Regions from separate parts of the Caballeronia sp. LjRoot34 genome, predicted to be linked through region 2. Evidence: predicted binding sites of a transcription regulator. Region 2 holds the regulator's gene; each other region holds the start of a gene.

Region 1 (7,957 bases), 4.0 Mb from region 2:
GTTCCGGACGCGCTGCGCAGTCGCTTGCGTCTGCCCCTCGCGGACTCTGCTGCAGGCGCTCTGCAACTGGCGCGCCACGCCGCGAGCCGAAAATCGGCCCATGAGGGCTAAAATGCGAGGTTCCTAACGGCTTAAAGGAAAGTGCTTCCCATGTATTCCATCATCGCTACCGATCTCGACGGCACCTTGCTCAACAGCGACCATCAGGTCGACCCGTTCACCGTCGAAACGGTCCGCGAACTGGAAGCGCGCGGTGTGCGTTTTATCATCGCGACGGGGCGGCATTATCGCGATGTGGTCGGAATTCGGAAAGTGCTCGGCATTGACGCTTATCTGATCACGTCGAATGGCGCACGCATTCACGCGCCGGACAACGAACGTATTTACGCCCGCGACATTGCTCCGGCGGCGGTGCGCCGTCTGGCCCAACCTGATCTGGCGGGAAGCGAGCGCGTGATCGTGAATCTCTTCGCCGACGACGCCTGGCTGATCGACCGTCACGCACCCGAACTGCTGGCGTTCCATCAGGATTCGGGCTTTGACTACGACGTGATGGACCTGCGTGAGCACGACGGCGAGAACATTGCGAAGGTGCTGTATATCGGTGAGCCGGACGATCTCAAGGTGACCGCGGCGAATCTCGAACGCGAATTTGGCGATTCCATCTATGTCACTTATTCGATGCCGGATTGTCTCGAAGTGATGACGTCTGATGTCTCGAAGGGGCGGGCGTTGCAGTTTGTGCTGGACAGGCTTGATATCGACACCGCGCATTGTGTCGCTTTTGGCGACAACATGAACGACATCGATCTGCTCGAGACCGCGGGTCGGCCATTCATGATGAACAACGCGAATCCGGCGCTGATCAAACGCCTGCCGAATGTCCCGAGGACGGGCAACAACTTCGAGGCCGGCGTTGCACATCAATTGCGTGCCTTGTTCGGCATGACGGATGAGCTCGCGGCGCCGGCTCGCGTTGACGAATAAAGCGGCTTAGGCTGGAAGCGCGAGATTAGCCGAGGCAGTGCTCAATGCGGCGTTCGCCAGCGTCGTAGCCGTGCCCTTGACTCGTAGCAAAAAAGGGAACGCCTCGACCGGACGCTCCCTTTGCGCGAACGATTCTTGGCGAATCGCTACGCCAAGCGCAACTTATCCGCGCCGATTCCAGCCGTCATGACCGTAGCCGCCGTGATCCCAGCCAGTGCGGTTCCAATGTCCGCGGTCCGGTCCGCCCCAGCGGTCATCGCGATGACCCCAGGTGGGCGGCGGAGCGCGATAAAACGGCGCAGGCTGGACATAAACCGGTCCGGGTTGCACATAGCCGGGCACGCCCAGCGACAGCCCAATAGAGAGATCCGTGTGCGCCTGCGCGGCGCCGACAGCGTCCATTGCCAGACCGGCAGCAACCAGCAAATGAGTGACGATGCGTTTCATGGTGTTCTCCTTTTAGGGCGACGCGTGTCGCATGACTCCAATCTACGCAATGGCTGTCTTACGAGTATCGACGAGTTGTTAGCGAATGAAAGTGTCGCGAAAGTTTCAAGTCCGGGTTCGTCTGCAGAGTAAATGTCCGCAACGCCCTTTCAGCTATTCTTTGTCGGATGATTTCCCCGCCTCGCATAAGTAAATTGACGTTTAAAACACTCTCGGGCCGTAAGCCGCCATTACATTTGTCGCGGATTATTCATATTGATCTGCTGTATCGACGCAATAAAAACGAATTGCACAATAAAAAGCCGGGCGTTCAGTGCCCGGCTTTTTATCGGTTTTCACCGTTTTTAATTCACGCTGCAGCAAGCGCCCGGTTCTTCGCACCGGTCAGCAACGGATAAACTACGCCCGCGATGATGGCGCCAATGATCGGAGCTACCCAGAACAGCCACAACTGGTCCAACGCTGCACCGCCCACGAACAACGCCGGGCCCGTGGAACGCGCCGGGTTAACCGACGTATTAGTGACCGGAATCGAGATCAGGTGGATCAGTGTCAGGCACAGGCCAATGGCGATTGGCGCAAACCCGGCAGGTGCGCGGCTATCGGTGGCACCCAGGATGACGAACAGGAAGAAGAACGTCATCACGACTTCACACACGAGCGCTGCGATCATTGTGTAATGACCGGGCGAGTGGTCGCCGTAACCGTTGGTGGCAAAGCCGCTGGCAACCAGGTCGAAACCCGGCGCGCCGCTGGCGATCACCGACAACACGTACGCGCCGATCACGCCACCCACCACTTGGGCCGCAATGTACGGAACCAGATCGCGGACCGGGAAGCGTCCTGCAACCGTCAAACCGACGCTCACCGCCGGGTTCAAGTGGCAACCCGAAATGTGGCCGATGGCGTAGGCCATGGTGAGCACCGTCAGGCCGAACGCAAGCGCTACGCCCGCGAAGCCGATACCAAGTTGAGGGTAACCCGCGGCCAGCACTGCGCTGCCGCAGCCGCCCAGCACGAGCCAGAACGTACCAAACATTTCTGCGCCGAGGCGCTGTCCTAATCGCATGATTCGTAGTCCTAAAAATATATAAAAAACTGAAACAAACCCGACGCTTGTGATCACGAGTATTGGTACGGACGACCACGGCGGGTAAGCAGTGTAATCCGAGTCTCGGGACTAGTTGTCAACAATTGTTAAATCATCGGGAACTAAGGGATCTCTTATTAGGAATGCCCTATAGTTTCAAGATTCTTCTCATTTGCATTAGGATTTTTCGCAATTGGATGTTCAAACGTTGCATCTTTTAATCGATGCCGTTACGCTTCTCAATAATCGCAGGCTATTAGAAGGATTGGGAAATGTCGCAATACACCGAGCTCAAGGCGCAGATCGCCAAGCTTCAGGAACAGGCGGAGGAGGTACGCCGCGCAGAGCTGGAAGCAGTACTGGTGGATATCAGACGCAAGATCGTGGAATACGGGCTCACAGCCCAGGACCTGGGATTGTCGGTGGTCCGGCGAGGCCGGCCACCCAAGAAGGAGCCGCTGCCGCCGATCTATCAGGATCCCAAGTCCGGCAGCACATGGAGCGGCCGCGGCAAACCGCCGAAATGGATCGCGGGAAAGAATCGCGAGCGCTTCCTGATTAGTCAGGCGCACTCTTAAAGGAGTGCGGTGGGCGCATCGAATAGTGCAGACAAAAATAGAAGTAAATGCTGGCACGAATGAGCACAAAAAAATCCGCCCAAAAAGGCGGATTTTTTGTGCTTTGCGATAAACCGCTGGATAACGATGCAACCATCGTTTCCAGTCACGCGGGCGCCGCAATTCCAGGCTTTTCCGAGCGTCGCCCGGTCTCCGGGCGACTGACGGAGTTAGCCGGAATTTAGCCGATCGCCACTCGGCGCAATACCGGGCGCTTGGCTGCCTGCAACAACGCGGTATAGCTTTCGACATAGTTCAGCGCCATGGTCTTTGCACTGAAGCGGCGTTCGAACTGCGCACGAATTTCGGTACGTGAGAGTTCGCCCAGGCGCTGAAGTGCGCCGACCGCACCCTGCACGTCCTCGCAAATGAAGCCCGTCACGCCGTGGTCGATCACTTCCGGCACCGAACCGCGATTGAACGCGATCACCGGCGTACCGCACGCCATGGCCTCGATCATTACCAAGCCGAACGGCTCTGACCAGTCGATCGGGAACAGCAACGCCTTGGCACCCGACAGGAACTCCGGCTTTTGCTGCTCGTTGATCTCGCCGACGAATTCCACGCTAGCCTTCGACTCCGCCAGCAACGGCTCGATCGTGCTCTTGAAGTATTCCTGGTCGACCTTGTCCACCTTGGCGGCGATCTTCAGCGGCAGACCGCTTTGAGCGGCGATCTTGATGGCGAGATCGGCGCGCTTTTCCGGGCAGATACGACCCAGGAACGCGAGGTATTCCGGCTTCTTGTGCGTCTGCGGCGTCAGCAGCTTTTCCGGCAGTCCGTGATAGATCGTGTTGAGCCACCCTGCTTGTGGAAGCGGTACGCGTTGTGAATCAGAGATCGAGATGACCGATGCATCAGGAAACGCGCTGAACACCGGTTGCAGTTCGGGCAGATCCAGCCGGCCATGGAGGGTGGTCAAAAACGGCGTGTCCATTTGCGAGAACAGCGAGAACGGCATGTAGTCGAGGTGGAAGTGCAGCACGTCGAATTCATGCGCCCGGCGCCGTACGTTCTCCAGCAGCAGCGCGTGCGGAGCATTCCAGTCGCGGATGGACGGATCAAGGCGCAACGCGCGCGGCCAGGCGGCTTCCAGCTTCGCCTTGGTCTGCGAGTCGCCGCTTGCGAACAGCGTCACGTCATGGCCGAGATCAACCAGCGCGTCGGTCAGATACGACACGACGCGCTCAGTGCCGCCGTAGAACTTCGGGGGGACCGCTTCGTGCAGCGGTGCAATTTGTGCGATACGCATAACGTGACTCTCCTGTTCGTGTGGGCTTCGACGCGCAGTCTCCAAAACGAAACGAAAACCGGTGAAGCCTTGCGGACGGGCCAGCGCCAATGCTGCCGCCCCTGAAAATAAGACCCGGATGAATCGGGTTATCCCTTACGACCCATTATCAAGATGACTCTCCGTATCAACGAGTCATTTTTCAAACGCTTAACCTTGTTACAGGCCGACACACCGGCCGTTACGAAGCTCGACGTATTGCCGACGCCCTTATACGGCAAGCGATTGCGCGGCCATCATTAAATTGCGCGGTGCAAGATGCATTGCCCAGGACGCCAGATGCAGCAAGGCGTGTGCCACCGTGCAGTCACGCCGGTTGTACCTCGCCGGCGGGCGGTGCCATCCCTCACCCGTCAAACAAATGTGCGTCGCGTGAAGATTTACCAGGGTCCGCCGTTAATCAGACGACAAGGCGGCCGGCCCGGAAAACGCATTCGTCCATTTCAATCGGACTAATGCTTGCTTACAACCTGTTACCGGTTCGTAAGCTAAAAATCGGAATTTTTGCCCGATTTCTCGCTCGCAATGCACCCGCAGGCGAACAAGGCAACCGCACCGGCGCACCAGCCGACCACCTTACAGGTTTCGACGCGCCGCCAATAAAGACGATCCCTGAGGCTCGCCCACGCCGTCCCCATCCGCGATTTCCCTTCAAAGTTTTCCAGCTACTTGCCGTAAACCACTTAACGGCGGTTTCGCCGATGCAACCATGAGGGTTCAATTGTGCTGATTTTCATCGGAACACTAGTGACGCTGTTGTCCGTTTTCGGCGGTTATGCGCTGGAAGGCGGTCACCTTGGCGCATTGGTCCAGCCCGTTGAAATCCTGATGATCGCGGGCGCCGGCCTGGGCGCGTTCATCCTCGGCAACGGCATGAAGACGATCAAAGCCACGCTGCGTGTGATCCCGACACTCTTCAAGGGTTCGAAGTACAACAAGGACGTATACATGGAGTTGATGGCGCTGCTCTACGTGCTGCTCGCAAAAGCACGCAAGGAGGGCACGCTGACGCTGGAGTCCGATATCGACGACCCGGCTAAAAGCCCGATCTTCGGCCAGTACCCGAAGATCCTGGCGGATCGCCATATCGTCGAATTCCTTACTGACTATTTGCGCCTGATGGTCGGCGGCAACATGAACGCGTTCGAGATCGAGAGCCTCATGGACGAGGAGATCGAGACCCATCACGCGGAAGGCGACGGCCCGGCGCAGGCGCTGCACAAGGTAGGCGACGCGATGCCCGCGTTCGGTATTGTCGCGGCCGTGATGGGCGTGGTCCACACCATGGCGTCCGCCGACCAGCCTCCGGCCATCCTTGGCGAGATGATCGCGCAGGCGCTGGTCGGGACGTTCCTCGGCATCTTGCTTTCCTATGGATTGATCGGCCCGCTCGCGAGCGTCGCGGAACAGCGCGTGGCGGAGTCGACGAAGATGTTCCAGTGCATCAAGGTGACGATCCTGGCGAGCCTGAACGGCTACGCACCGGCTATCGCGGTGGAGTTCGGCCGCAAAGTGCTCTTCTCCACCGAGCGTCCGTCGTTCTCCGAACTGGAAGAACACGTGCGCCGCGTGAAGGCGAAGTAACCGCCTTTCGCGACCGAGCGCCCGGAGCCAGCCATGTCGAACAACAAAGATCGTCCAATTTTCATCAAGCGCGTCATATCGAACAAGAAGCCGCACTACGGCGGCGCCTGGAAGCTGGCTTACGCCGACTTCATGACGGCGATGATGGCGTTCTTCCTGTTGATGTGGCTGCTGAGCGCGGTGTCGCCGACGCAGCGCCAGGGGATTGCCGAGTATTTCAACATGCCGCTCAAGAACGCGATCATGGGCGGGCAGCGTACCGGCATGGACTCCAGCATCATCGACGGCGGCGGGCGCGATATTTCAAGCCCCGAGCCGGGCACGACTCGCATGAGCGACGGTACGCGGCGCGTGGACCGGCTCGACGAGCAGACGTTGAGGGCCGCGCAGGGCGAACTCGAGCGGCGCGACCAGGCCCGTTTGCACGACCTGCAGGTCAAGCTGATGTCCGCGATCGAAGCGAACCCGGTGTTGCGCCAGTTCAGGCAGCAGATCCGGATTGATTCGACGCAACAGGGTCTGCGAATCGAGATCGTCGATACCCAGAAGCGCCCGATGTTCGCGCTCTCCAGCAACAACGTGGAGCCCTACATGCGCGACATCCTGCGCGAGATCGGCAAGGCGCTGAACGACGTGCCGAACCGGATCGTGGTGCAGGGACACACCGACGCCACGCAATACGCGGGCGGCGAAAAGGGTTACAGCAACTGGGAGCTGTCGGCGGATCGCGCGAATGCGTCGCGGCGCGAGCTGATCTCGGGCGGCATGGACGAGTCGAAGGTGTTACGGGTGCTTGGACTGGCGTCGACGCAGAACCTGAACAAGCAGGATCCTTTCGATCCCGAGAACCGGCGCATCAGCATCCTTGTGTTGAACCACAAGTCGGAAGCGTCCATGACGCGCGAGGACATGCCGGCGACCACGATTACCAGTAGCGCGGGCGGCCCCGCCGGCCCGGTTGACGTCAAGCCCAACCTCGGCTCACTGGCGCCGGCATTGCCGGCCATGAAAGCGACACCATGACGGCAGCACCATGAGACACGCTCACGAGAGCACGACAAGAACATCGGACAGAGGGCGGCACACATCATGATCAAGAACATTCTGGCTATCGACGACTCGGCTGCCATGCGGCAAATCCTCTCGGCGACGTTTGTCGCGGCGGGGTATCGCGTGGTGTTGGCCATGGATGGCGCAGAGGCCTACGAAGCAGCGCTCGCCGAACAGTTCGATCTCGTGATCACCGACCAGAACATGCCGGCCATGAGCGGCCTGGAACTCATCGGGAAATTGCGCGGACATCGCGCGTATGCGAACACGCCGATCCTCGTGCTGACGACCGAGTCGGGCGAGCCGTTCAAAGCATCGGCGCGCGCAGTGGGCGCGACGGGCTGGATGGAAAAACCGTTTGATCCCGACATGCTGACCGAACTGGTCGCCACGCTGTCGGGAGCAGAACACCCGAACTGAAGCAACCGTTTTTTGCATGAAGCACGACGCACGAAGCATTAGTCCTTAAGCATCAGGTACGAAGAACACATTAGCTTTTACGACGCGCATAGCGACGACAGACAAGGCATCCGGTGGTGACCCAGGCATGACACTCGACATTACGCAGTTCTATCAAACATTCTTCGACGAAGCCGACGAATTGCTCGCGGATATGGAGCGGTTGCTGCTCGCGCTGGATCTGGCGAATCCCGATCCCGAGGATCTCGGCGCGATTTTTCGCGCGGCGCATTCCATCAAGGGCGGCGCGGCCACGTTCGGTTTTTCGGCGCTGACCGAGACGACGCACATCCTTGAGTCGTTGCTCGACCGGGCGCGCAATAACGAGCTGGTCCTGCGTCGCGACATGATCGATACGTTCCTCGAAACCAAGGACGTGCTGTCGGATCAGCTCAACGCATATCGCGCCAGTGCTGAGCCGGACGCAGCGGC
Region 2 (7,957 bases):
AAGGCAATGTTTGGGACTGGATATCCTTTCACTGCCCATCGGTTCCTGACTGATGGCAAATCGATTTTTTCCGAAGCGTTGCAAGAACACGGCGATGCTGAAATGACCGATCTTGCCAAGCGCCAATTGGTGTTTGAACACATCGTCAGGCCGGCGTTGTACACGGGGATCGAATTTTCAGGTGACGGCCAGGCAACGCGTTGGTTTCCACTCAAACGCAGCAAGGCGATCGTGCTCGATCCGGAAATCGCTTTTGGGAAGCCTGTGCTTACCGACTATGGCGTGAGAACGGAAATCATCGCTGAGGCCTTCAAGGCCGAGAAAAATAAGAAAATGGTTGCGTCCCTGTTCGATATCCCGGTCGCCGCAGTCGAGGCTGCCATCCGCTACGAGCGGATGGCAGCATGAAGTATTTCTTCGACAACAACCTTTCCCCGCATCTGGCTCATGCTATCCAGGAGCTCTGCCGAGTCGAAGAGACCGTTGCGCGGGTCATACATCTGCGTGACAGGTTTCCACCGGACGCGAAGGACCACGATTGGATAAAGGAACTAGGCGAGGAAGGGCGCTGGGTTGTTCTATCGCAGGATGCCTTTCGTAAAAACGACATCGAGCGCAAAGCCCTGCGTGATTCCGGCCTGATAACGTTCGTGTTTCATCGGCAGTGGACAGAGCGCCAGCACTGGGACAAGGCACAAAATCTGGTCAAGTGGTGGCCGGCAATACTCGATCAAATCCGAAGAATAAAAGGTGGTGCGGCGTTTCGAGTGCCATGGAGGCACAGCGGTGGAAAATTCGAACAAATTCCGCTGTAGTCCATGAGCAAAGTGGGGACGGTATTAGCCCCCATTCAACTCCGTCCCATACCCCCACCCCCACTCCCTCAAATACTTCCTATACCCCACCGACAACCTGTCACACACCTGATGCAGCTCAGCCTGCGGATCGAGCGGCAACCGCTTTGGCCATTGCGATTCCACAATCGGCGTGTCCTGCATCAATATCTGCATATTGAAGTCATACAACGCCTGATCGGAGTGCATGGATTCGTCCTCGAACACCGATACCAGCCACGCCCGCGTCTCCGTTTCACTCACCGGCGACGCCACCAGCAACAAATGCAACGCGCCCGCACCGTGCTGCGCCACCTTCGACAAACTCGCCACCAGCGGCCGTTTCACGCGATACACATATTCAATATCCACGCCCTCCTGTCCCGGCAACCCCGCAGGTTGCCAGAAGCGACACTGCCGCGCCTCAAGCCCGCCCGCCGTTTCAATCACTTCGTAATCCTGCACTTCCGCGTGCGATGCATCGCCGAGAATGCCGGTATGCACGAACGGGAAGTGCGCCATATCGAGGAAATTCTCGACCACGCGCGGCGCCGATGAACGCACCGTCTGCGCCGCGAGATTGATCCGGCGCGCACCGGGCATGTCGTACTCTGCGTACTCCGGAAAGAAATCCAGCGGCTGCGAAGGCTCGCCGAGACACGTCCACACCACACCGTATTTCTCCTCCACGCGATACGTCCGCGCGCAAGCGCGCTTCGCGGGGCGTATTGAAGGATTGGCGGGGATGTGGATGCACTGGCCGTCGGCGTCGTAGCGCCAGCCGTGATAAGGGCATGCAAGCACCCCGCCCGTCACCGAGCCCAACGACAACTGCGCCCCGCGATGCGGACAGAGATCGCGCCAGACGTGGGCATCGGTAAACATATCGGGCTGCGTTGCCGGAACGTCAGCCTCCGACGCGTTGCGCCAGACCACCAGCCGTTCGCCCGCCACCACAAACCCTCGCGATTCCCCGGCGGGCACATCGGCGCTATTACACACAGGCAGCCATTCGCCGAGCAACGCGGCATTGGGCGCGGCGAGGGCGTCATCGGCAGCATTCATGCCGCCAGTGGAACAAGCAGATTCAAAGGGTTGCATCGGGCATCAAAAAACCTACGTAGTAAACATCGATTCAAACATCGATTCAAACAACAATTCGAAAACAACCCACGGGGAAACGCAAGCCGCCAAAACGCCCTGGCGCGCCGAATGCGTACTATTTCGTTCGATATCGATCACGCGAACTCAGCATTAATCCGCCACGAATTTCGCCGAATCGCGCTCTTTTCAGCCACTTTTCAACGACGCAGTACGATTGCAATTCTGCACTACGCAGTCACTGCAGAAAACGCGGCATCGATCAGCACTTCGGGAATTGTCATCAGGGAGACTCAGAATGGGGCAGGTGAATGACCCGTTCCATCGGCAACGTGGTTACGTGTGGTTGCCCTATCTCGATCCGGAAAAAGAGCAGGCGACGCTACGAGTCATACTGGGCGGCCTCGCAACGGCCGTGTACGGCGCGCTGGCGTGGTCCGTTCCAACGCCCGCCGCTATCGCCAGTTTCCATGCACTCGCGCTTTATCTGATCTACGGCGTCGCGACCCGCCTAATCATCAGCCAAATGCAGCGGCAGTCGACTCTGCGGCTCGCATTCACGACCGTCGCTGACCAGGCACTGCTCGCCGTGGTTCTCGGCGCGGGCGGGGCGCTCACATTGCCCATGCTGTGGGCCGTCTTTCTCTTCCTGATCGGTGCGGGCGGGCGCTACGGCAAGCGCGCGCTGGCGTTGTCGTGTGGAACGGCGCTGGTGGGAATCGTCGCGTTGTCCGTCTTGCAGCCCTGGTGGATGATCAACCGGTCCGCGGCGCTGGGGATCGGCTTGAGCGCGCTCGGGGCGTCGGTCTATCTTGCGGTGCTGATCGGCCGCCTTGGCAGCGCGAACCGTGACCTCGCGCTCAAGGCCGGCACCGACCCGCTCACGGGGTTGAGCAACCGCTACATGCTGGAACAGACCATCGGCCGGGCGGTGATGGCGATATCGACGGGACAGGAAGGCGCAACCGGGCTGCTGCTGATCGATCTCGACGGCTTCAAGGAAGTCAACGATACCTACGGCCACGAAGTCGGCGACGTCGTGCTGCAAACTTTCGCGGCGCTGCTGGCAAGAAGGGTAAGAGCCACCGATACAGTCGCGCGGCTCGGCGGCGATGAATTCGTCGTACTGGCGAGGCATGTGACCGGTAACCATGCCGTGCAAACGGTGGCAAACGGCGTACACGCGGTGCTGGCGGAAATGACGTCAGTGCAGGACCGGGTGGTGAATCTATCGGCGAGTATTGGTGCTTGCCTGATTTCGCCGGACCTGAGCCCCGGCTACAGGGATATTGCCGTGCTGATGCGCGCCGCCGATCGCGCGATGTATCGCGCCAAGGCGCTCGGCAAAGGTCAGACGGTGTTCGCCGAAAGCGCGGATTTCGAAACCTGATCTGCGTTCACCGGCCTTCAGCGGCTGGACGTCAAGCCTCCACGCCCGACCATGCCTGTTCCCGCAACTTCGCCCGCAGCCGCGCGACGGCCTGACTGTGCAACTGGCACACACGCGATTCGCTGACTTCCATCACGGCGCCGATCTCGCGCAGATTCAGCCCCTTCTCGTAATACAGGCTCATCAGCAGCTTTTCGCGTTCAGGCAATTTATCGATGGCCTCAACGAGCGCCGAGCGCAAGCTGCCGTCGAGCAGCGCGGAGAGCGGGTCGGCTTTATCGACGCAATAACGGTCGAGAAACGGCTCGTCATCGGAAGAACGATCGAAGTCTTCGTAATAGATCAACTGGCTGCCATGCAGATCCTGCAGCATGGACTGGTATTCGACGAGCGGCATGTTCAGGTGCTCAGCCACTTCCTGTTCGCTCGCCGACCGGCCGAGATGCTGCTCGACCTTGTGCACCGCAGATTCCACCTCGCGCGAGGTCTTGCGCATGCTGCGCGGCAGCCAGTCGTTGGCACGCAGTTCGTCGAGCATTGCGCCGCGAATGCGCTGGCTGGCGTAGGTCTCGAACTGCGCGCCCTGATCTTCTTTATAGCGGCTCGCGGCATCCAGCAAGCCGATCATGCCGGCCTGGATCAGGTCGTCCAGATCGACGCTGGCCGGCATTTTCGCCACGAGCTGCAGGCCGAGCCGGCGCACCAGCGGTGCGTAGCGGGTCAGGACCTCGGCCTGTGACAGTTTTCCCTGGGCGTTATACATCGCGTTCACCTTGTTCCTTCTCTTGCGGCATCACACGGACGCGGGGCTGCTCATCGCAAGCTGCATCAATGGCGTTTCGGTGCGGCGTGCCGCGCCGGAGTTGATCGAGCACTCCAACCCAGGCTGCGTTTCCGCAAACAAGGTCTGCACGGGCCATTCAAACTGCGACGCTTGTGGCATCGGCCAGTACTGCAATTCGGCGGCAATCTGCCGATAATCCCGGGCGGCGGCCGTCGCCGGAAAAGCTTCCACCGCGCAGCGCGACAGCTCGTGCGCTCGCGTCACGCGCGGATCTTCGGCCACGCAACCCGCCGGCATGAGTTGCACCGAGAGATAGCGGCTGGCGACGTCCGCGAGGTTATCGAAGGCGATTTGTGCATCGGCGCCGTTCTTCACGTGATTCACAATGACCCGGAACCGTCCGATGGCATGCGCGTAGTGCAGACGCTTGATGCAGGCGTACGCCTCGGTGATCGCGACCGGCGCCACGCGGGTCACGATCACGAAGTCGTGCGCTTGCACGGCCAGGCTCGACAGCGCGCCGCTGCGATCGAGCTGGGTATCGATCAGGACGATATCGGCGGGTCCGTCGAGCAACACCCGGCAATGCGCGGCGTCCTGGCTGATGCGTTCGTCGCGAGGCGCGGCGATGACCGAAAAGCCAAACGGCGTGCGCGTGACGGCGTCCTGCAAAAAACGCTTGCCGGACAAGACCGCGCCCAGCGCGCCGTTGGGCGGCACCTTCGCCAACTGGCTCACCGACAACGCGTTCTGGCGCTCATCGATCACCAGCACATCCTTGCCTTGCGCGGCGAGGGCGGAAGCCAGGTTGACGACCGTCGAGGTATTGCCGGTCCCCCCCAATCCACCCGCCGGGGCGCCGCACACTGCCACGACCCGGGAGCCGTTGCGTGTCAGCAGACGGCGCAAGCCTTCGGCCTGATCGGACGCGAACTTATCCAAAGTGAACCTCATGCAGTTCAGTGGAAGCGCGCGCGGAGAGCGCGGACAGGAGCGGCGGCACGTCGTCGTCTTGCGGCACGAACGGTGAGCCGTCGCGCGGGATGCAGAAGGCGCTCTTGATCAGGAAGCGCTTGGTCGCGACGTACAGGTTTTCCGGCACCTTCTGACCCGTCGATACGTAATGCACCGGCAGCTTGTAGCGGATCACGGTGTCCAGCACGCCGCCCAGGTTCGTGGCTTCATCGAGCTTGGTCAGGATGCAGCCCGCGAGCGGCGGCTGGTCCGGCGTGCTCTGGTAGGCTTGCACGACTTCGTTCAACGTATCGCCGTGGCTGGTTGCGTTTAGCAGCAGCAGGCGCTGCACCGGATGGCCGGCACCGCACAACATCGAGATGTGATCGGCGACAGTGCGGTCACGCTGGCTCATGCCGATCGTATCTATCAGTACGATGTGCTTGTTGCGCAGTTCGGAGAGCGCGAGTTGCAGGTCGCTTGCGTCTTTCACCGCATGCACCGATACCCCGAGGATCTTGCCGAAAATACGCAGTTGTTCGTGTGCGCCGATCCGGTAGCTGTCGGTGGTGAGCAGCGCGACCTTGCTGGCGCCGAAGCGCATCACGCAGCGCGCGGCGAGCTTCGCGGTGGTGGTGGTCTTGCCCACGCCCGTCGGGCCCATCAGCGCGAAGACGCCGCCGCGGTTCATCATCGATTCTTCGCTGTCCATGACGGGCAGGTTGTTTTCGAGCACTTGCTGAACCCATTGCATCGACGCTTCGGCTTGTTCGATCTCCGGCATGTTGTCGATCATCAAGCGCACCAGTTGCGCGGAGAAACCGGCGGCGAACAGGCGCTTGGTCAGCTCGGCGTGATTCGGGCTGCGGCGCTGGCGATCGCCCCACAGCAAGCCGGCGAAGTGCTCTTCCATCATGCCGCGCATTGACGAAAGTTCATGCATGACGGTGTCGTTCACGACTTGCTCCATGCGGGTGCGGATGGCTTCGGTAACAGCGGCCGCCGCCGATGCCGGCAAGCCCGCAAATGCGCCTTCCTGCATCGAACTGGCGGCCTGGGCCGAGGACGTGTGCACTTGCGGCTGGATCTGGGCGTGTATTTGCGCGGTTTTTTGTTCCGCGCGGCGAGCGGCGAGGTACGCCGCTTCGCGTGTCCATCCAGGGGCTTGCGCGGATTCCTGCGACGTGACGGAAACAGGACTGCCTAATCCCTTCGCAATTGCCGCCGATGCGCTCAGCGCGCGTTGCGGCGCACTTTCAGCGGCCGACTGCGCCACCCGGCGCGCATGCTCGATCAACCAGGGATTCGATTCGGCCATCGTGAACGACGTGTCATCTGCTTGCGCTTCAGGCTCCATGTCATCCAGCGGTTCGGGATTGGCGCCGAACACCGACGAAAAGACATCGCCGCTGGCGTACGGGTTCGAACCCCCGTTCGAATTCGAGTGGGACTGCGAATGTGACTGCGCGTGTGATTGGTTTCCGGCCAACGTCTTCAGCTTCATTTCGCGATGCTCGGCGGCAGCTTTCGGGGAGATCTGCGCGAGGTCGCCGTCCGCAACCGCAACGATCTCAACGCTGCCGTCTTCGGTCACCCGGTTCGACAACACGATCGCATCGGGGCCCAGTGCCTCACGGACGACCCGGAACGCGTCGCGACTCGTGGCACCGATGAATTTGCGGATGTTCATTTACCCCCCGATGAGCTCGCGCTCACGTTGATCTGTTGCGATTGACCGGTTGCGTCACGTTTTGAGCGCCTTACTCTGGTCCCATGCACGGTGGCTGCCATGAATGAATTATTGCAAGGGCGGCTGGCGGGCCATCGGCTGATAAGAGCCGGGAAAGCGGGGTAATTCGGGAGATCGATGACGGGGGCAGCGCACGGGCCGCATCGGGGAAATGCGTGCCGGATCAAACATCAGACAATTGCCCTGATATTTGCAAAAATGGCGACGAAAAACTTCATTAATTTTTTTATTACCCGCCATGTTATTCCACAGCGGGGTCGAGACGATTATTTCATCTTTCGCCTTATTATTGCGCAACACCGCGCCGGGCAGTTCGTGATAATGATTTTATTAAGTTTTTGAAACGACTTTAATCAAGCCTGAAAATCGATGAACAATAGTTAAGTCGGTGAAATATCTATCGTGCGTCAGGGCGAACCTACCTATAATAAATCGAAGGACAATTCAAATAAATTGCAATAGCAGAGCAAGCATTTCACGTCCTGACATTAATCAAGGAATATTCAAATGGCTCAAAAACTATTTCACGCACAACCATTCCCGCTTCCGTTCGATCCACAAACAACTGCATTGGTCATGATCGACATGCAGCGGGATTTTGTTGAACCGGGAGGGTTTGGCGAAGCCTTGGGAAATGACGTTTCCCTGGTGCGCACCGCGATTGTCCCGTGCGGGAAAGTGTTGAAGGCCGCGCGTGATTCGAAGCTGCTGGTCATTCATACGCGCGAAGGCCATCGTGCCGATCTGGCTGATTGCCCGCCGGCGAAACTGACGCGCGGCGGCAAGACCTTCATTGGCACAGACGGCCCCATGGGCCGCATCCTGGTTCGCGGCGAGGCAGGGCACGACATCATTCCCGAGCTGTATCCAACGTTTGGCGAACCTATCATCGACAAACCCGGCAAGGGCGCGTTCTATGAAACCGACCTGCAACTGGTCCTGCAAAACCACGGAATCAAGACGCTTATTGTGTGCGGGGTGACAACTGAGGTCTGCGTGACCACGACCGTTCGCGAAGCGAATGACCGCGGCTACGAATGCATTATTCCGGCGGATTGCGTCGGATCGTATTTCCCGGCATTCCAGAAATCAGCGCTGGAGATGATCCAGGCGCAGGGCGCAATCTTCGGCTGGGTCAGCGACGC
Region 3 (7,957 bases), on a different contig from region 2:
CGCTCACACGCAGGCTTGCGCAACTGGCGGAACGCATTGTGATCGGCTTCGTGCCGTCTACTCTTTACGGTGCGCTGCCGCAGGTTATCCGCGCATTTCGCGAGGCCGCTCCGCAGATCGAATTGTCGCTGATCGAGATGTTTACGCTCGAACAACTCGGCGCATTAAAGGGCGGACGAATCGATGTCGGCTTTGGACGACTGCGTTTCGACGATGTGCAACTGACGCGCGAAGTACTCGTCGAGGAACGGATGATTGCCGCGCTGCCGGCAGATCATCCGTTAGCGGATGCTTCGGTGGAGTTGACGCTGGAGGATATGGCGCGCGAGACGCTGATTGTGTATCCGAGTTCGCCGCGTCCGAGTTATGCGGACCAGCAGTTATCGGCACTGCGCGATCATGCGCTTGAACCTGCCGCCGTACACGAAGTGCGGGAGTTGCAGACAGCGCTTGGGCTCGTTGCGGCGCGAGTGGGTGTGTCGCTTGTGCCGGAGAGCGTTGATGGTTTAAGGGTGCATGGCGTCGTCTACCGGCATCTGCCCGAACCGGGCCCCACGTCGCCGATCATCATGAGCCGCCGGCTTCAGGACGAAGGGCAAACCACGGCCCTCTTCTGTTCCATTGCGCGTGATTTGTTCCGTCGTGGATAGACTTTTGCGCGTTGCTGATCGAAGCGATGTTCGCTAGTGACTAGTGCGTCTGGCATGACCGGCACGTTAAAAAAAAGTCCCACCCGGGCGGGATGGGACTTAAGCACGACGAGGATCACCTTCGTCGCGGGACACACCCTCGGAAGGGTGATGCTAGTGTGTCTGGATTCGCGCCGAAAGGAAATAATGTCGGGGTTGATCTGACAACATTTAACGATCTGGGGGTGGAGTTTGGTCGCTAGGGGATGGGGGGTTGGGGTCGGGGTGGTCGGTTCTGGGGTTAGTGGTCAGGGTCAATGCTGGGTTGGTGCTTTCGGCGTTAGTGGTCGGGGTCTATGCCGGGTTGGTGCTTTCGGTGTTAGTGGTCGGGGTCTATGCCGGGTTGGTGCTTTCGGTGTTAGTGGTTTGCGAGAGTTGGATTTTCTCTTTATCACTATTAGCCACTGTGCGTGGCGGCACGTCATTTCTTTGTCCAAAGCGACAAAGAAACGAAGCAAAGAAAACGCTTTTAAACCACGCTACCCTAAGTGTCCACAGCGTGCAGTTTTCATTCATGGGTGCCCCAAAAGCACGGTGCTCGCCAGAGCCACGGATGTGTGAAACCCTCCTTCTCCGAACACCGATACCCACACGCTTCGCCACCAGTGATTGAACCTGCCCAAGGAGCACCCCGCGCTATCCGCGGACGACCAACCACCGAATTTGTACACACCTCGAACCACGTAGCCAACCCGCCAAGAAACGAAGCCGCAAAGATGCAGGTGGGCGTAACCGATGAAAATAGCTGTACAGAACGCGCAGCCAATTCACAGAAGCTGAAGCAGCAAACACAAACACGCATGAAGCTGTGGCCTATGAATACGGTCGCACAGACCAAGTAGCTAACCTGTCAAAAAACGCAGCCGTAAATATCTGTAAGGCCGTGCGGGTTCCTTAGCAATTGTGCTTGCCCGAGAGCGTACGGGGCGAAGCGTGTTCGTGTCAGGATTCGCGAGAAGGAGGGGTTCACACATCCTTCGCTCTGGCGAGCACCGTGCTTTTGGGGCACCTATGAATAGAAACTGCACGCTGTGGACACTTAGGGTAGCGTGGTTGAAAGCGTTTTCTTTGCTTCGTTTCTTTGTCGCTTTGGACAAAGAAATGACGTGCCGCCACGCACAGTGGCTAATAGTGATAAAGAGAAAATCCAACTCTCGCAGACCGCTAACACTGAAAGCACCAACCCGGCATTGACCCCGACCACTAACCCGGAACCCAACACCCCGAGACCCACCCCTAAGCCCATGCAAGCGCCCCACCGCTCGCGCAAATACCCGTAGAGAGCCTCCATTTGCCGATATCCGACTAACTTGGCCCGACCAAGCCCAAACCTGCCGGCGTGGCGGCCGCGGCTACCGTCCAGCCGATGAAACGACTCGAAGATACGTGTCCGCTCCGCAACCGGAATACCGGAGCCCTCGTCGTCCACGATCAGCACGAGCACGCCCGCCGGCCCCAAACATGCGCTCAGCGAAATGGTGCGCTGCGCGTAGCGGGTACTGTTGCGAATCAGGTTCAACAAGGCCCTTGCAACCAGCTCTTCGCCGCACAACGAACCGCCACTCATCGCGCGGCGCGTTCCTCGTCAACCCTTGTTTCCGGCCAGTGCGCCCGCACTGTTGGCCCCGCCGAACAATGCGGTCAGATAGTTCGCATTGCTACTCATCTGCGCCATCAGCGTGTTGAGTGCAGTGAACTGCGCGTTGTAGCTGTTCGTCAGTTGCGCAGCGAACGCGTCCAGCTTCGTGCCCTGGACCTTGATGTTCTCGAGGTCCTTGTTGAGCGACGTTGTCCTGATATCGAGCAGGCCATCTTTCTTGAGAAAGGTCGTGAGGGTCTTGTTCATCTCCGCACCGAGACCGGAGGTCGAATTGAACAACGCGTTGACCGTGCCGGGTTTGTTGGTCAGCGCGGCGTTCAGCGCGGTTTCGTCGATCTTCAACGTGCCGTCCTGTTGCAACACGATACCGATAGACCCCAGGTTCGCCATTCCCTTGGTCTCGCCCCCTGCCGTCGGAACGCCCTTGCTGATCACGGATGCAAGCGCATTCTTGACCGTGTTCATCATCGAGTCGCCGAGCAATGGTCCGCCTTGCGAGCCCTTGGGTTGCGACTTGTCGAAAGAAGTCAGCGACGCAGCCATGTTGACGAAGTTGTTATACGCCGTGACGAAGGCCTTGATCGAGGTCTGCTGGGCGGTCGGGTCGGAGGTGACGCTCAGCGTCTGGGTCGTGCCCACGGACTCGGAGGTCAGGTTGATCGACAGCCCCGCAATCGCCGATGTCACGCTGTTGCTCGGGCTGCTGACCTCCGTGCCGGCCACCGTCAGCAACGCGTCCTTGCCAGCCGCGGTTTGCTTCCAGTTCTCCGATGTCCCGATAGTCGTGTACGGCGCCACGGTCTTGGTCGGGTCCGAGGGGTCGACAGTCGAGGTGGACGAGCTGACGTTGAGCTTCGATAACCCGGTGTTGTCGCCCGAGCCAGCCGGCGTGACCTCCACCGAGATACCGTTGGCCACGCCCGTGGTGGACGAGTGCAGCACGAGATGCGCGCCGTCCGTACCGGTGATCACGGTCGCGCTCACGCCGGGATTGCCGGAGGCTGAATTGATCGCGGCTGCAATGCCGCTCAGCGTGTTATTCGACGAATCGATCTTGATCGAAACGTCCTTGCCGCCCACCGATAGTTTCAGCGTGCCGGTACCGAGCGTGTCCTTGGCGCCGAACGCACCCGAAGTGATACTTTGCGATGTCGCGATGTTGGTGACCTGGATCGCATAGCTGCCCGTCGTGGCGCCCTTGCCGGCGGTAGCGGTCAGGCCCTTGCCGTCGGCCTTGGCCGTGACAGCGGACAACGCAGTGCCGTCGGACAGCGACCCCAGTGAGCTCTGCAGCAGCGACAGGACCGATTTCAACGAACCGACAGCCGTCAGGAGGGAAGTGCTGGTCTTCTGTTTGGCCGAGTTGGTCGCATTCAATCCGGCAACCCGTGCGTTGACGATAGCTTCGACAAGCGCCGGAACGTCGGTATTCTTGCCCGTCGAGCCGTTGATTAGAGATTGTCCCGCGGACTTGATTGCGTCAGACATAAATAGTGGAACTCCCTTGTTAAACCCCGGGTTGGACTGATCAACAGCCAGCCTTCACACGCGATGGCACTTTTGTGACACGAGCCGGGAAAAAGCCGTTCAAGTCGTCGGTAGCCGGCTTTGAATTGCGGCTTTGATTCACTCATTCGCGTGTTGTGTCGCCGCGCAGCATGAGCGGCAGCGCATGCAACCCAATGTCACGATTAATTATCTATAGATTACGGTAAGCCGACTAAATACTTTAGGGAAGTTTTCAGTTTTTGTCGGAAAATTTCCGAATTCCGTGACTTGAGGGAGCGTCGAATCGGAACGGATTCAAAAGGGATAAGGGGAAGCCGCGCGCCTAGCCACCTTCATGCTGGCGACCGCATCGCGGCATCTCGCCCTGTTTCAGCCGGCGAGAAGACATTCAAAAGCGTGCGACGGATGTTCCTGGAGCGCGCGTTTAAGCACTCGACAGCACCTGCATCGAGCGTCTTTTCTACTCCAGGGAACCGATCATCATCGCGCCGTCGGCTCTTCCGCCAAGGCGTCCGCATGTCGCTGCTGTCGGCGCGGCAACGGTCGATCTCGGCGGCGGTGCTATCGAACCGGTAGGGGCGCTGCTCCTTCACATCCCGCAGCGCTCCCTCGCCAGGATGATTGTTGGCATCGACGATCAGTCAGGCTTCGATCATGGCTGTCTACCGCTATCAGCTCTTGTCGTCATCGGACTTCAATGTTGCGCGGCGATGCGCCAGCAAGGCCATCAGCCGCCGGTCACGCCAGCGGCTACGGCTTTCTATTTCATCGCTTGGCAACACGTCGCGGCGTTCGGCATCGAGTCTCGCGATGCTGTCAGGCGACCAGTCGAACGGCACGCTGTCCTTTGCAAAGGCGCGGTACATCGCGCCATAACGCGCGGCATAATCCGTCACGCCGCCGGGCGCGTTCAAGTCGATGGTTTCAAATGGCCCCATGAACGACCACCGCAGCCCGAGGCCGTCGCGCATCACGGTGTCAAGATCCGCGGCGCTTGCGTAGCCCCGTGCGTAGAGGCTCAATGCTTCGTCCAGAAGCACGCCTTGCAAGCGGTTCAGTAGAAAACCCGGGATCTCGCGCGCAACGGTCACGGGCTCCTGACCAGCCTCCTCGTAGAGCGCACGCGCACGGGCCAGCGCGTCCGGCGACGTCCACGGCGCCCCGCATAGCTCGACCAGCGGCACGAGCGAAGGTGGATTCACCGGGTGCGCCACAAGGCACCGCGCGCGGCCCTCCAGTGCTTCGGTGAACGTCGAGGCAGGCAGGCCGGAGGTCGAACTGGCCAGCAGCGTGTCGGGGCGCGTCAGCCTGTCCAGTTCGGCAAACAATGTGCGCTTGACCTCTACGATCTCCGCAATGTTCTCCTGCACCAGATCGACATCGCTCACCGCGTCCGCGAGCTGCTCATATGCTGTAACACGCGACACGATCCGCTCTTCCGGCTCGTCGACGAGTCCGTACTTGCCAAGGTCCGAGACACTGCTGCGGATAGACGGAATCGCGCCGTCGAGCATCGCGCGGTCGGCGTCGTGAAGCCTGACCTCGAAACCCGCACGCGCGAACACGATCGCCCACGCACGGCCTATCCGTCCCGATCCAATCACTGCAACGCGTCTGCTCATGGTGTAGTTCCATCGACGATCAAGCTTTTTTATCGCGCAACGTAATCACGGCAGGCGGTACAACCAGCACGCGCAACCCCGCGTGCGGTTCAACATCTGTAGAACCGTCGTGCTTGTCTACGTCGTTTTTTGGGGGGCAGCTCGCAGGATCGGACAGCTCGGGTCACCGCTCAACTCACAGGCCCAAGTCAACCAGAGACCCTCGCCGCTTGCCTGCTCTGCAGACGCTCCTGCAAGTCCGCAGCGGCGCCGCCGATGTCCTCCTCTATGCCCGCCCGCGCGCCTTCTCCGTCACCCTTCCAGAGGGCATCGACGATCTTGCGGTGCGCCGTCATTGACAACCGCATATGCGGAATGTCCGGTGCCACGAGGTTCAGGAACGGGCCGATACGCATCCAGAGATTCTGGATGGTCGCGAGCGTCAGGTCGCTCGCGCCATGCGTATAGATTGCTATATGGAATTCGAAATTGCTGCGCAGGTACGCGGATACATCGCCGGCTTCCACGTGGGCATTCATGGTGTCGAACACCGCTTGCAGCGCGTTCAAATGGTCCCTGGTCATCCGCGATGCTGCCCGCTTCGCCACGCAGCCTTCAAGGGCTATCCGCACGTCGCGCAGCTCTTCGAGCAGGTCGAGCGTCATGGGCGGCACCATCAACGCGCGACCCGGTCCATCGATCAACGCGCCTTCGGCTTGCAGCCGTGTGAGCGCGGCGCGCACCGGCATGGTCGATGAACCGACGGCTTCGGCTACCCCGCGCAAGCTCAGCGCCTGACCGGGTGCAAAACGTCCCGTCATGATCGCCTCGCGCAACTGCGCGTAGACGCGGCCCGCCATGGTCTCGCGCGCCACCAGCTCAAGCGGCAGCGCGTCCGCGCTTGTTTCACGTGTTGTCAATTAAACAGCTCCTTACGATATATGTGACCTGTGATCACATAGTAGCAAGAAGTTTGGTGCCCTTGCCGCTCTTAGTCAACCTTCAAGTTCTAAGGGAAAACGCGGCTGCCGGGGCGTCCGCGCGAACGATCCGGCAAGCACACCCGGCCTGCATGACCGGCGCTTTCGCCGTGGCGCCGAAAGAGGATCGAGGACCGGTACTGTCCGTGCGCATTCCCGCCGTGCCGGCAGATCGAGTCTGTCCAGTGCGACCAATAACGTGCGGGTAACATTCTCAACGTGTCGTAGCGTTGAACTCGAACAGTTTTCGGGCACTTCGCTCAGAGGCATCAATCGCCTCGGTTGCCCTGACCAGGAGTTAATGATCGGCTTGCGAGGACGACCCACATGCGGCGGTCGGCATCCAGGCGTGGTCGTCGCGTGCAAGCCGATAAACGGTGAAGCGTTCACGCTCTGGGCGGGTGCAGTCAAGCAAATCGCTTAAAGTCCCACCGCGGCCGGATTCATTTCGATGTGCAAAACGACCAGCCACATCTTCGGACAATCGGGCGCTATCTTCAGCGCCGGGTTGGTCTTGTCCACGGGCGTGATACAGCCCTTCTCGCGCGCCAGCAAATACGCGCGCCGTGCGTCTGACTGCAGCCATATGCTCACGAGACCGCACGTCAGGAAACTGAACATGGTCGTGATAAGACCCGGCGCGCCCGGATCAAGCTGCTGAACCGCATACGCGAATGCCGTGGTCAGCACCTGGTTTGCCACGATAGCGACACACACCACCTTCGCAATGCCCCTGATCCGCATGGCCGTATGAAGCTTTAACACGATTGTGTACTCTTGACTGAACGCTGGTGAATGTTAGTTCGTTGATTGCCGTGCTCACTTAGTGAACCATCGTCACCGGTGTTTGCATGCTGCGCCACAACTTGTTCATTACCCACCAGCGGGTAAGAAAGCCCAGGTGACTGGCATCGACCAGGACAATGTCCGAGCGTTTTTCAACCGCGCACGCTGCAATCGTTCCAGCCACGGGCCCAAACACACGCGACCAGTGATACGGAACCCCCGCGTCGTCCAGAATGGCGCGTGTCTGGCTGAGCGCGCTCAGCATCGCGCGCTTTTCCTGCAAGCGCAGCGCACCACGGGAATGAAACGCACTGGCGCGCCCCTGGTCCGGAGGTTCAAGCACCTCCATCAACTCGACCTCGGACACGCAGTGCTCGGCGAAAAGGAATGCAGCATGCCGTGCGGCCTGAAGCGCGCCGTCCTTGTTTATCACCGGTATCAGTACCCGTAACATAAGCGTCCCCGTTTCAGCTATGACTACAACTTGATTACAGCAGGTCCGGTGTTAAACGCGAGCAGAGTTTCGAGCCTGCGGCGTAAAAATTGTGTCAAGGCGACCTTACAAGCGCATCCTTGGCTGCATCGTCCGGTGGCGCGTGCAGGCTGGCCGAGAACTGCCTCATGCGAAAAGCCACGCGTTGGGCGTATCCCTTACCGCCGCCGCTGTATCGTTTGAGGGCGACGCCCAAGTCGCCGCCCGATGCATCGAGATACTCGCGCAGGATTGAAGATCCTATCCGCACGTTCTCGCCGGGCTCGGTCAAGTCGTTGCCCGATGCAAATACCTGCGGA
Region 4 (7,957 bases), on a different contig from region 2:
ACACGATGAAAACGGATCGCTCTGGACATAGTGGTTCGTCTCCCGTTCAGAATGAGTAGCGGCGCATACCGCCGTCTACGAGCAACACCGTGCCGGTAATGTAGCGGGCGCGGGGCGAGACGAGAAACGTCACCGCATTGGCGACGTCCTGCGGTTCACCAAAGTCTCCCAGTGCAATCTCGCGCTCGGCGAACTTGCGGCGCTCATCTCCGGGATAAAGCCGGCGGATCTGCGCAGTATCGATCAAGCCCGGTTGCACACAGTTGACCGTGACGCCGTACTGCCCCAGTTGCTCGGAAAGCCCCTTGGCCCATACGACCAGCCCTGCCTTGGCCACCATCGCGGCGTTAACCACCTCGGGTTCGAGATTGCCCGAGAGGTTAAGGATCGAGCCGCTACGACGCTCGATGAATTGCGGCAGCAACTTCTGCGTCAACTGGCGATGACGATCGAAATTCAGCGTCATGCCTTCGACCCATTGTTCCTCGGGCGCGTCGATGTCCATGGGTCTGCTGCCGCCCGCGTTGTTGACCAGGATATCGACATGACCCAACCGGGACATCGCCGCGGCGGCAATACGCTCCGGCGCATCGGCAGCCATAAAGTCCTGAAGCAGGACTTCGGGCTTGACGCCCCCGGCCTCGACAATTTCATGACTCAAGCTCGCGAGCAACGCTTCATTGCGAGCCGTGGCCAATATTTTCACGCCTTCGGCGGCAAGTGTTTTGGCAATTGCCCGGCCGAGGCCCTGGCTTGCGCCTGTTACGAGCGCGGTCTTACCGTTAAGTTGCAGATCCATCGTGGCACTCCTTCATCGAATCGAGACGGGATGACCAGCTCGGGCGATCCACTCATGCAATCAACTCATGCAGGAGTCACCCGAGGCCGGCATCTGACGATGAAGTACTGTAGACCGTGGATTGCTTACGATATACGGCTGTAGCCGTTACTGATTGTTATTGAAATGATAACAATCAATTCAGGCAGGATATTGACGCCCTATTAGTTCGGATAACCAATCGATAAACACCCGGACCTTGGTTGGCAGATGCGTTCTGCTCGGATACATGATCGAGACCGGCTTCGGAACGGTAGCCACGTTCTGCAGGACCTCGATCAACTGACCTGAACTGATATAGGGCTGAAGGGACGGCCGAAGCCCCTGCAGCAAACCGAAACCTGTCAGACCGCACGACAGGAACGCTTCGGAGTCGTCGGTCTGGATGCCGCTGTCGAGTTTCAATGTGACGCTTTCCCCGCCAGGACAGAACGCCCATTCCATCACCCTGCGATTACGTCCGCTGAAAAAATTCACCGCCTTGTGCCTGCGAAGATCGTCGAGCGTGTGCGGTACGCCGTGGCGGGAAAGATAGGCCGGCGAGCCGCACGTGACCATTGGGATCGCGCCTATTTTGCGTGCCACGATACTGGAATCCTTGTGCTCACCGAGCCGTACGGCACAATCGACACCGCCGCTGATCAGATCGACCGGGTGGTCACTCGCGCCGAGCACGAGATCGATTTGGGGGTACTTCTGCTGAAATGCCGGCAAGGCGGGGATGATGATCGCCTTGGCCAGGGTCACGGCTACGTCAAAGCGCAGACGTCCCTTCGGTAGAACCCTCTGCTGGGAAAAGCTCGCGAAAGTATCATTGACGCTTGCCAGAACCTCAAGGCAACGCTTGTAGAACTCCTCTCCCTCGGCCGTCGTGCTGACTTTGCGGGTGCTGCGATTAAGCAACCTGATCCCTAGTTCCTGTTCGAGTTGCTGGACCGCCTTCGAAACGGCGGGACGATGCAATTGCAACGCTTGCGCCGCGTGCGTAAAGCTGCCCCCTTCAACGATGTGTACGTAAACCTGCATCGTTTGCAGACGATCCATATCGGCCCCCGATTGACTATGACGAGCGATCTTCGCACACTCGGCCCCGGGGAGGCCGCGCCGGACTCATAGGCATGGAACGGCCTCGCTTGCAACGATTCCTGCGTCGGGTTCCACCCCAAACACGCCAGCGGTGAATGCCGGCAGCACGATACGAAACTCCGTGCCCATCCCCGATTCACTCGTCACGCTCAAAGATCCGCCATGTCGCTGGATAACGGCCTTGACGAATGCCAAGCCGAGTCCCAGGCCGTCTGCGACATCGCGATGGGTCTCCACCTGAAAAAACGGCTCGAATATTCGCGTCATGGCTTCGCCCGAGATGCCGATTCCCTCGTCGATCACATACAGTTCGAACGAGGCTGGCCCTGCCCTGGATATCCCGATCCGAATCGATGTATGTGACGGAGAATACTTGACAGCGTTGTCCAGCACGTTGACCACCGCCCGGATCAACATGTCGCTGCTGGCCATCACGAGCGTGTCGGCAATCTGCCCAATCGGTCCGATCAACTGGACTGACTTGCGCTCCGCCGTCGACCAGACCTGATCCATCGCTTCAACGGCCACGTCGTAAAGTGTAATAGGCGAAAACGCGTCCCGGTCAAGCTGCTCAGCACGCGACAGCTGCATGAAATCTTTCGCCACCCGCAGCGAATAATCGGCTTGCCGGCGTAGATCGGCCAGGAATTGCTGATCGCTTTGCGGCACGCTTTCCTGACTTTCCGCCGCGCGTTCTTCGATGAGCGCCAGCATGGTTGTCAGCGGACTACGCAGATCGTGCGCGACGTGCCTTAACATCAACCGGTCATGCATCACGCCGTCCTTGACGTCTGAAATGTCGACGAGGCAAATCAAACGGAGCACGCGCTCTTCCGCAGCGGCCGGACTGAACGACATGTACGGTACGCATAGCAGTATGTGTTCACGGCCATCCAGATCGACCTCGTGACTGGTCGATTCCGTCGCCACGGAATACTCGCTGACCAATCGCTCGATTCTCAGCATCGGCGACGCAACCGGATTGGGCGAGCCGGATCCGGCGGACGAATCCCACCCGGCCATCAACGCGGCCGCTTTCGCATTGCAGACCGTCACGCGGTCATTCACCGCGAGAAAAACGGGACACGGCAGGCGGTTGATCAGGTTCACGTACATCTTCTGCCACGACCGGATCTCGCGCATGGCGGTTTTGACATCGTTGAGCGAATCGCCGGTTTCCAGACCCGAGATCCAGTCCGACGCAGCGGGCTCCGTCGCGCCGATCGCTGTCGAGATCGCGCGTAATTTGCGGATCTCGCGCCGCAACACGTCGACCATCCTGGCAAGCCGATCCCACGCGTGGAACGCATAAATCAGCACGCAAACGATTGGCAAAAGGCCGATACTTAAGCAATAGTGGAACAGAGCGAGCAGCCCGATCGGGATGGCGAACAGCAGCGCGCCCCAGGCAACAGCCGCGGCATGCATTCGCCGGCCCTGAGTGAAGCTGCAGATCAGCACCATGACCAACGCCATGGCGACGTAAAACGGTACCGCTACAATCCCCGGCACTTCGCGGGCCAGGTTCCCGCTGACAAGGGATTCAGCAATCAACGCGTCGAGTTGCGCGCGCGACACGGTCTGCGCGTCAAGTGACGACGTCTGGAAGACGCCTTGGCCGCGCCAGACAGAATGACCGACGAACACAATCTTACCGGCAAGGCTCGACGAGGGAATCCGGCCCCGCACTACATCGGCATAGGAATATTGCGGAATGTCCGACATCCCCCGCAGCATCAGCAACACGGCGTTCGTCATGTGTTGGCTGACCGACTGGGCATAAGGTCGCAGATAACTTTCCAGCATGCCGGACGGCAAGACCTCGCCGCCTACCCGGACCGCTTCCAAAGCGATGTGCTGCTCCAGGGTCGAACCGTTGGCGTGATTCGGAATGAAGCCGCTCACGACGCCGTAATGGCCCATCGTCACTTCGCCGTGACCCACCGCTGCCGCGTTCTTCTTCAGTTCCGCCTGCAATGGCGTTTTAAGATCAATGCCTACCCCATCCGTTCCCGCCGACGCCAGCAATACGACCCTGCCGTGTTTCGCCATCGCGTCTGTCAGGTCGATGGTGTCCGTGCGCGGCGTGATCATCAGATCCAGCGCGACGCTACCCGCATCGTGCAATCGGGTGATCAGTGGTGCGTAGGAATCAGCCAGGCCCGCGGCGCCGATCTCTCGCATCGAGGGTTCGTCAATGTTGACGACCACGACTTTGTTCGACACGGGATGAGCGAACAAGCGCGTGACGGTATCGAACAAAACCCGGTCAAGCGCGCCGGACATCGTGGCGCCGCCGGGATACCAGCTCAGGGCGGCGAGCACCAGCATCACTGCGGTGAAGACAATTTTGCGGATCCGCCGTTTGGACGAACCGCTGGTGGAAAATCGCGTGAGGGCCATAACGGTACCGCGTAATTGGTGGCTGATTGGTGAGCGACGTTCGTGCGAAACGAGATGGGAGATGCTTTTTCCCGCGATGCCAACGACGCGCCGGCGGCCGGCGTGTCATTGGCTAAAGGATCAGATTGTTCGCACGCGCTCCAGCCTGTAACCGAAACTGTAGACGGTCGAGATCACAAGGCCGTTCCTTGAACACAACCCGAGTACATTGCGCAGCTTGCTGATATAGGTGGCCAGTGACGCATCGTATTTCCTGTCAATGGCTCCCCAGATTTGCTTGATGAGTGCGTCTTTTGTGACGATGCGCCCCAGATTGTGGAAGAGCTGCAGCGCAAGATCGAATTCCCGCACTGACAGGGCTATGTCGCGGGTCCCGCTGGCCTCGTCAATCTGCACGCTACGCGCTTCGACATCGAACGTGTAGTTCCCCACCCTCATCTGTTTGAGCCGATCGGCGTCGGGGTAGTATTTGCGTGCCTGAGCGTTGACGCGTGCCACCAGCTCGCGTTCCCGGGCCGGCTTGACGAGATAGTCGTCCGCCCCGCAGTTCAGGCCATGAACAATATCCTCCTCGCCGTCATGCTGGGTCAGCACAATAACCGGCAAGGTGTTCGACAGTGTTTTTCTGGTCCACCGCAGAACGCCGATGCCTGACGTGCCGGGTACATCCCAGTCGAGCACGAGCATGTCCAGGGGTTCGGACCGGATCAAGTCGATAAAACTGTCGCCGTCGTGCCGGATAACACTGTCGTGGCCGGCTGCCTTGAGCCAGGTCGCCACGGTCTGGGCCTGTCCGACCGAGTCTTCGAGTACGCCAATGCGCATGACTCTCCCAATGTAGTCGCGTGATGCGTTAAATAAATCGGAAAACGAAAAATAGGGACGGACTGTGCGGAGCACAGTGTCCTGGCAGAAATTCTGCAACCACGCTGAATACGGGGATTCGTGTTTAAAGAAGTAGCGATAACGACGCAGCCGGATATGGGGACGTATCCGGCGAGCGAAGTCGCATCCGCACGGCTGACCACGTGCGCAGCACAACGTTGGACTCTGCCCGCACGCTTGCGAGCCTTTTCTGCTTATTTTTCTGTTTGTTCATGAATCACACCCCGGTTCGCCCGAACCGCAATGCTTGCCGGTGAGCGAATCTTTGATATTTGGTCTGTTACTCGTCGCCGCATCACTTCCGCGGCGCTCATTTTTCTGTCGTCCTCTCAGGACGCATAGTGACTGCGCATGTCGCACGCCATGCTCTCGGAATCATCGCAGCGACCGCCAGACTCTACACAAGCAAAATGAAATATACATTACATAATAATTACATGCTTGAATTGGCGGCAACTATTCGTGGCAACAAACAGGGTCTGTCGTCACGCGCATTTAATGTTTTCCTCCCGAGGGTCGTTCTGTGAAGGCGTCGTCATCTTTACTTTCGCATCAGGCGGCAATCCTTTTCCCGACAGACCTTCAAGGAGTCACCCGCTCATGTTGAGCCTTCACACGAACTCGGCTTCCCTGTCCATCCAGAACACTCTGGCGAATACGCGCTCGGCGCTGGACACTTCGATGACCCGCCTCGGCACGGGCTATCGCATCAACTCGGCAAAGGACGACGCCGCCGGCCTGCAGATCGCTACACGGCTCGCCGCACAGACACGCGGCATGGCCGTCGCGATGCAGAACACGCAAAATGGCATGTCCATGCTGCAAACGGCCGATGGCGCGTTCAATGAAACCGGCAACATCCTGCTGCGAATGAAGGACCTGGCCACGCAGGCCGCCGATGCCTCGTCGACCGCCAAGGACAAGGACGCGATGCAGGCCGAATTCGACGCGCTCGGCGCCGAACTCGCGAACATCATGACGAACACGGCCTACGGCGGTGAAAAGCTGCTGGATGAAACTGGCAAGCTGAGCGATGCGATGACGTTCCAGATCGGCGCAGGCTCCGCGGAAACGATGGAAGTGAACGTAGGCGATTTGCTGACGGCGCTCGCCGAAAGCTTTGGGGAAGTCAGTGCGAACTATGGCGCCCCCGGCAACGCAGGCACGGAACTGGCCGACGGCGCAAACGCGATGATTGACACCATCAACGATGCGCTCGAGGCCGTCGGCGAGATGCGCTCGGCACTCGGCGCGTCGCAAAACCGCCTCGAGCACATCAATAACAACCTTGCGAATATGTCGAGCAATACGACCGACGCGCAAGGCCGCATCATGGACGTCGACTATGCGGCTGAAAGCGCCAACATGACCTCGAAGCAGATCCTCATGCAGGCAAGCACGTCGATGCTCAAGCAAAGCGGCAGCATGAGCCAGATGGTTCTGTCGCTCCTCCAATAACGTCTTTACGGCGTTACTGAACAGGGCTGATCCTCCCCGCGCGGATCGGCCCTGTTCTTGTGTCTTCTCGCGAATGCCTGTCGAGGCCACTCCCCCTTTTTTAGATTTTGTTAAGACTCTTCGCGCGTCCACGGCGCGACCCTGAGAATCACGGCTTCGTCGAGTTCATCGAGAAGCCCATCCGTGTCGAGATCAAATCAACTTTCCATCGGATCTTTCACATCCAGCCAACCGGTTGTGCTGGACCCGTGCACGCTCGGCAGGCCATTTCACCTGCTCGATGATTTCAATGGCCGCCTGGGCAGGCAAGTCGACCGTGTCCTGAGCAGCCGCTTCAACCGGCGGCGGGGCGCGGCATTCACTGTCAGCGGCGTGAGCACTGCGTCTTGCGCTGCACCGTCCGGCGCAGCGGTCTGGCGTGGTATTGAATTGCCGACCGGAGGCGTCGCCGTCAAGATCGCGAGGCGCATGCTGCTCGCGATGCTCGATTGCCACTACGGCAACAAAGGCTCGACGCTATTCGACGATGCCACCCCGGAGACCGAAACCGAACATCGCTTCGGCGCATTGATCAGCACGGCGCTGCTCGATGCGTTGATCACGTGCATCGAGCCGTCGCCCGACCTGACGCTGCTGACCAAGCCGGTAGCTCCGCCCGAGCGCGGCCGCCGTGTGATCCGCGTCGAGATACGGGAGCCGGCTCTCGGCCTCGCCGATGCGCTCGAATTCACGCTCGACGATGCCTGGCTAAGCCGGCTGTTCGCGAGCGTCGCACCGGCGCGCGCTTCTGCGTCGCCGGCTTCATCGTTTAACGCGATGCGTCATTCACCCCTCGCCGAACGCATCCCCATCACGGTAAGCGTGCGCATGCTGTCTCGCGACCTGCGGCTCGACGAACTGTTCAATCTGGCGCCAGGCGACATTCTTCCGGTGCGTGTTTCCGACACAGCGGAAGTGCTCGTGGAAGGATCGCGTCTATACCGGGCTGTGATCGCCGAACAAGGCGGATCGCTTTGGCTCACCTCTTTCGAAGATGTCGAATGACATGAATCCTGACGACGATATCCATCTGGGCCCGAATGACACCTCTGACACCTCCGACGGCATGACGCCGGACTCCGGCCATCCGGCAGGTTCCGGGGCGCGCGTGCCCCGTGTGCAGCGCATGCTGGACAAGATTCCGGTGCGCCTTACCCTGGAAGTAGGTTCCGCCACACTGCCGCTATCCGAGCTGATCGGACTCGAACACGGATCGGTGCTTGAGCTCGACCGGCTGGCGGGCGAACC

What was found. Region 2 encodes FliA, which starts transcription of late flagellar genes. Its sites were predicted from a motif close to CTAAAGTTTNNNNNNNNNNNGCCGNTA; they were not measured.
Region 1: the regulator FliA is predicted to act here: its motif matches at 5,084-5,110, upstream of motA (flagellar motor stator protein MotA).
Region 3: the regulator FliA is predicted to act here: its motif matches at 3,996-4,022, upstream of fliD (flagellar filament capping protein FliD).
Region 4: the regulator FliA is predicted to act here: its motif matches at 5,708-5,734, upstream of ACSQ36_RS39705 (flagellin).

Annotation. Positions count from the first base shown of each region.
Region 1 is NZ_CAXUSB020000001.1:188,717-196,673, forward strand. Features, by position in the region: gene ACSQ36_RS00850 (BadF/BadG/BcrA/BcrD ATPase family protein) at 1-111, shown strand, start outside; gene ACSQ36_RS00855 (Cof-type HAD-IIB family hydrolase) at 151-987, shown strand; gene ACSQ36_RS00860 (PXPV repeat protein) at 1,150-1,434, opposite strand; gene aqpZ (aquaporin Z) at 1,784-2,503, opposite strand; gene ACSQ36_RS00870 (H-NS histone family protein) at 2,797-3,102, shown strand; gene ACSQ36_RS00875 (glycosyltransferase family 4 protein) at 3,323-4,393, opposite strand; gene motA (flagellar motor stator protein MotA) at 5,156-6,016, shown strand; gene motB (flagellar motor protein MotB) at 6,050-7,039, shown strand; gene ACSQ36_RS00890 (response regulator) at 7,106-7,486, shown strand; gene cheA (chemotaxis protein CheA) at 7,614-7,957, shown strand, end outside.
Region 2 is NZ_CAXUSB020000001.1:4,208,381-4,216,337, reverse strand. Features, by position in the region: gene ACSQ36_RS19020 (DUF433 domain-containing protein) at 1-408, shown strand, start outside; gene ACSQ36_RS19015 (hypothetical protein) at 405-815, shown strand; gene ACSQ36_RS19010 (Rieske 2Fe-2S domain-containing protein) at 840-1,898, opposite strand; gene ACSQ36_RS19005 (diguanylate cyclase) at 2,233-3,324, shown strand; gene ACSQ36_RS19000 (RNA polymerase sigma factor FliA) at 3,356-4,087, opposite strand; gene ACSQ36_RS18995 (MinD/ParA family protein) at 4,118-5,050, opposite strand; gene flhF (flagellar biosynthesis protein FlhF) at 5,043-6,752, opposite strand; gene ACSQ36_RS18985 (hypothetical protein) at 6,861-7,109, opposite strand; gene ACSQ36_RS18980 (cysteine hydrolase family protein) at 7,320-7,957, shown strand, end outside.
Region 3 is NZ_CAXUSB020000003.1:1,678,474-1,686,430, reverse strand. Features, by position in the region: gene ACSQ36_RS38475 (LysR family transcriptional regulator) at 1-650, shown strand, start outside; partial or broken gene ACSQ36_RS38470 (ATP-binding protein) at 2,008-2,241, opposite strand; gene fliD (flagellar filament capping protein FliD) at 2,275-3,777, opposite strand; gene ACSQ36_RS38460 (3-hydroxyacyl-CoA dehydrogenase) at 4,470-5,420, opposite strand; gene ACSQ36_RS38455 (GntR family transcriptional regulator) at 5,609-6,259, opposite strand; gene ACSQ36_RS38450 (hypothetical protein) at 6,800-7,144, opposite strand; gene ACSQ36_RS38445 (universal stress protein) at 7,203-7,619, opposite strand; gene ACSQ36_RS38440 (lytic transglycosylase domain-containing protein) at 7,714-7,957, opposite strand, start outside.
Region 4 is NZ_CAXUSB020000003.1:1,961,275-1,969,231, reverse strand. Features, by position in the region: gene ACSQ36_RS39730 (zinc-dependent alcohol dehydrogenase family protein) at 1-29, opposite strand, end outside; gene ACSQ36_RS39725 (SDR family NAD(P)-dependent oxidoreductase) at 47-799, opposite strand; gene ACSQ36_RS39720 (LysR substrate-binding domain-containing protein) at 980-1,882, opposite strand; gene ACSQ36_RS39715 (ATP-binding protein) at 1,949-4,327, opposite strand; gene ACSQ36_RS39710 (response regulator transcription factor) at 4,448-5,152, opposite strand; gene ACSQ36_RS39705 (flagellin) at 5,813-6,670, shown strand; gene ACSQ36_RS39700 (FliM/FliN family flagellar motor switch protein) at 6,854-7,714, shown strand; gene fliN (flagellar motor switch protein FliN) at 7,716-7,957, shown strand, end outside.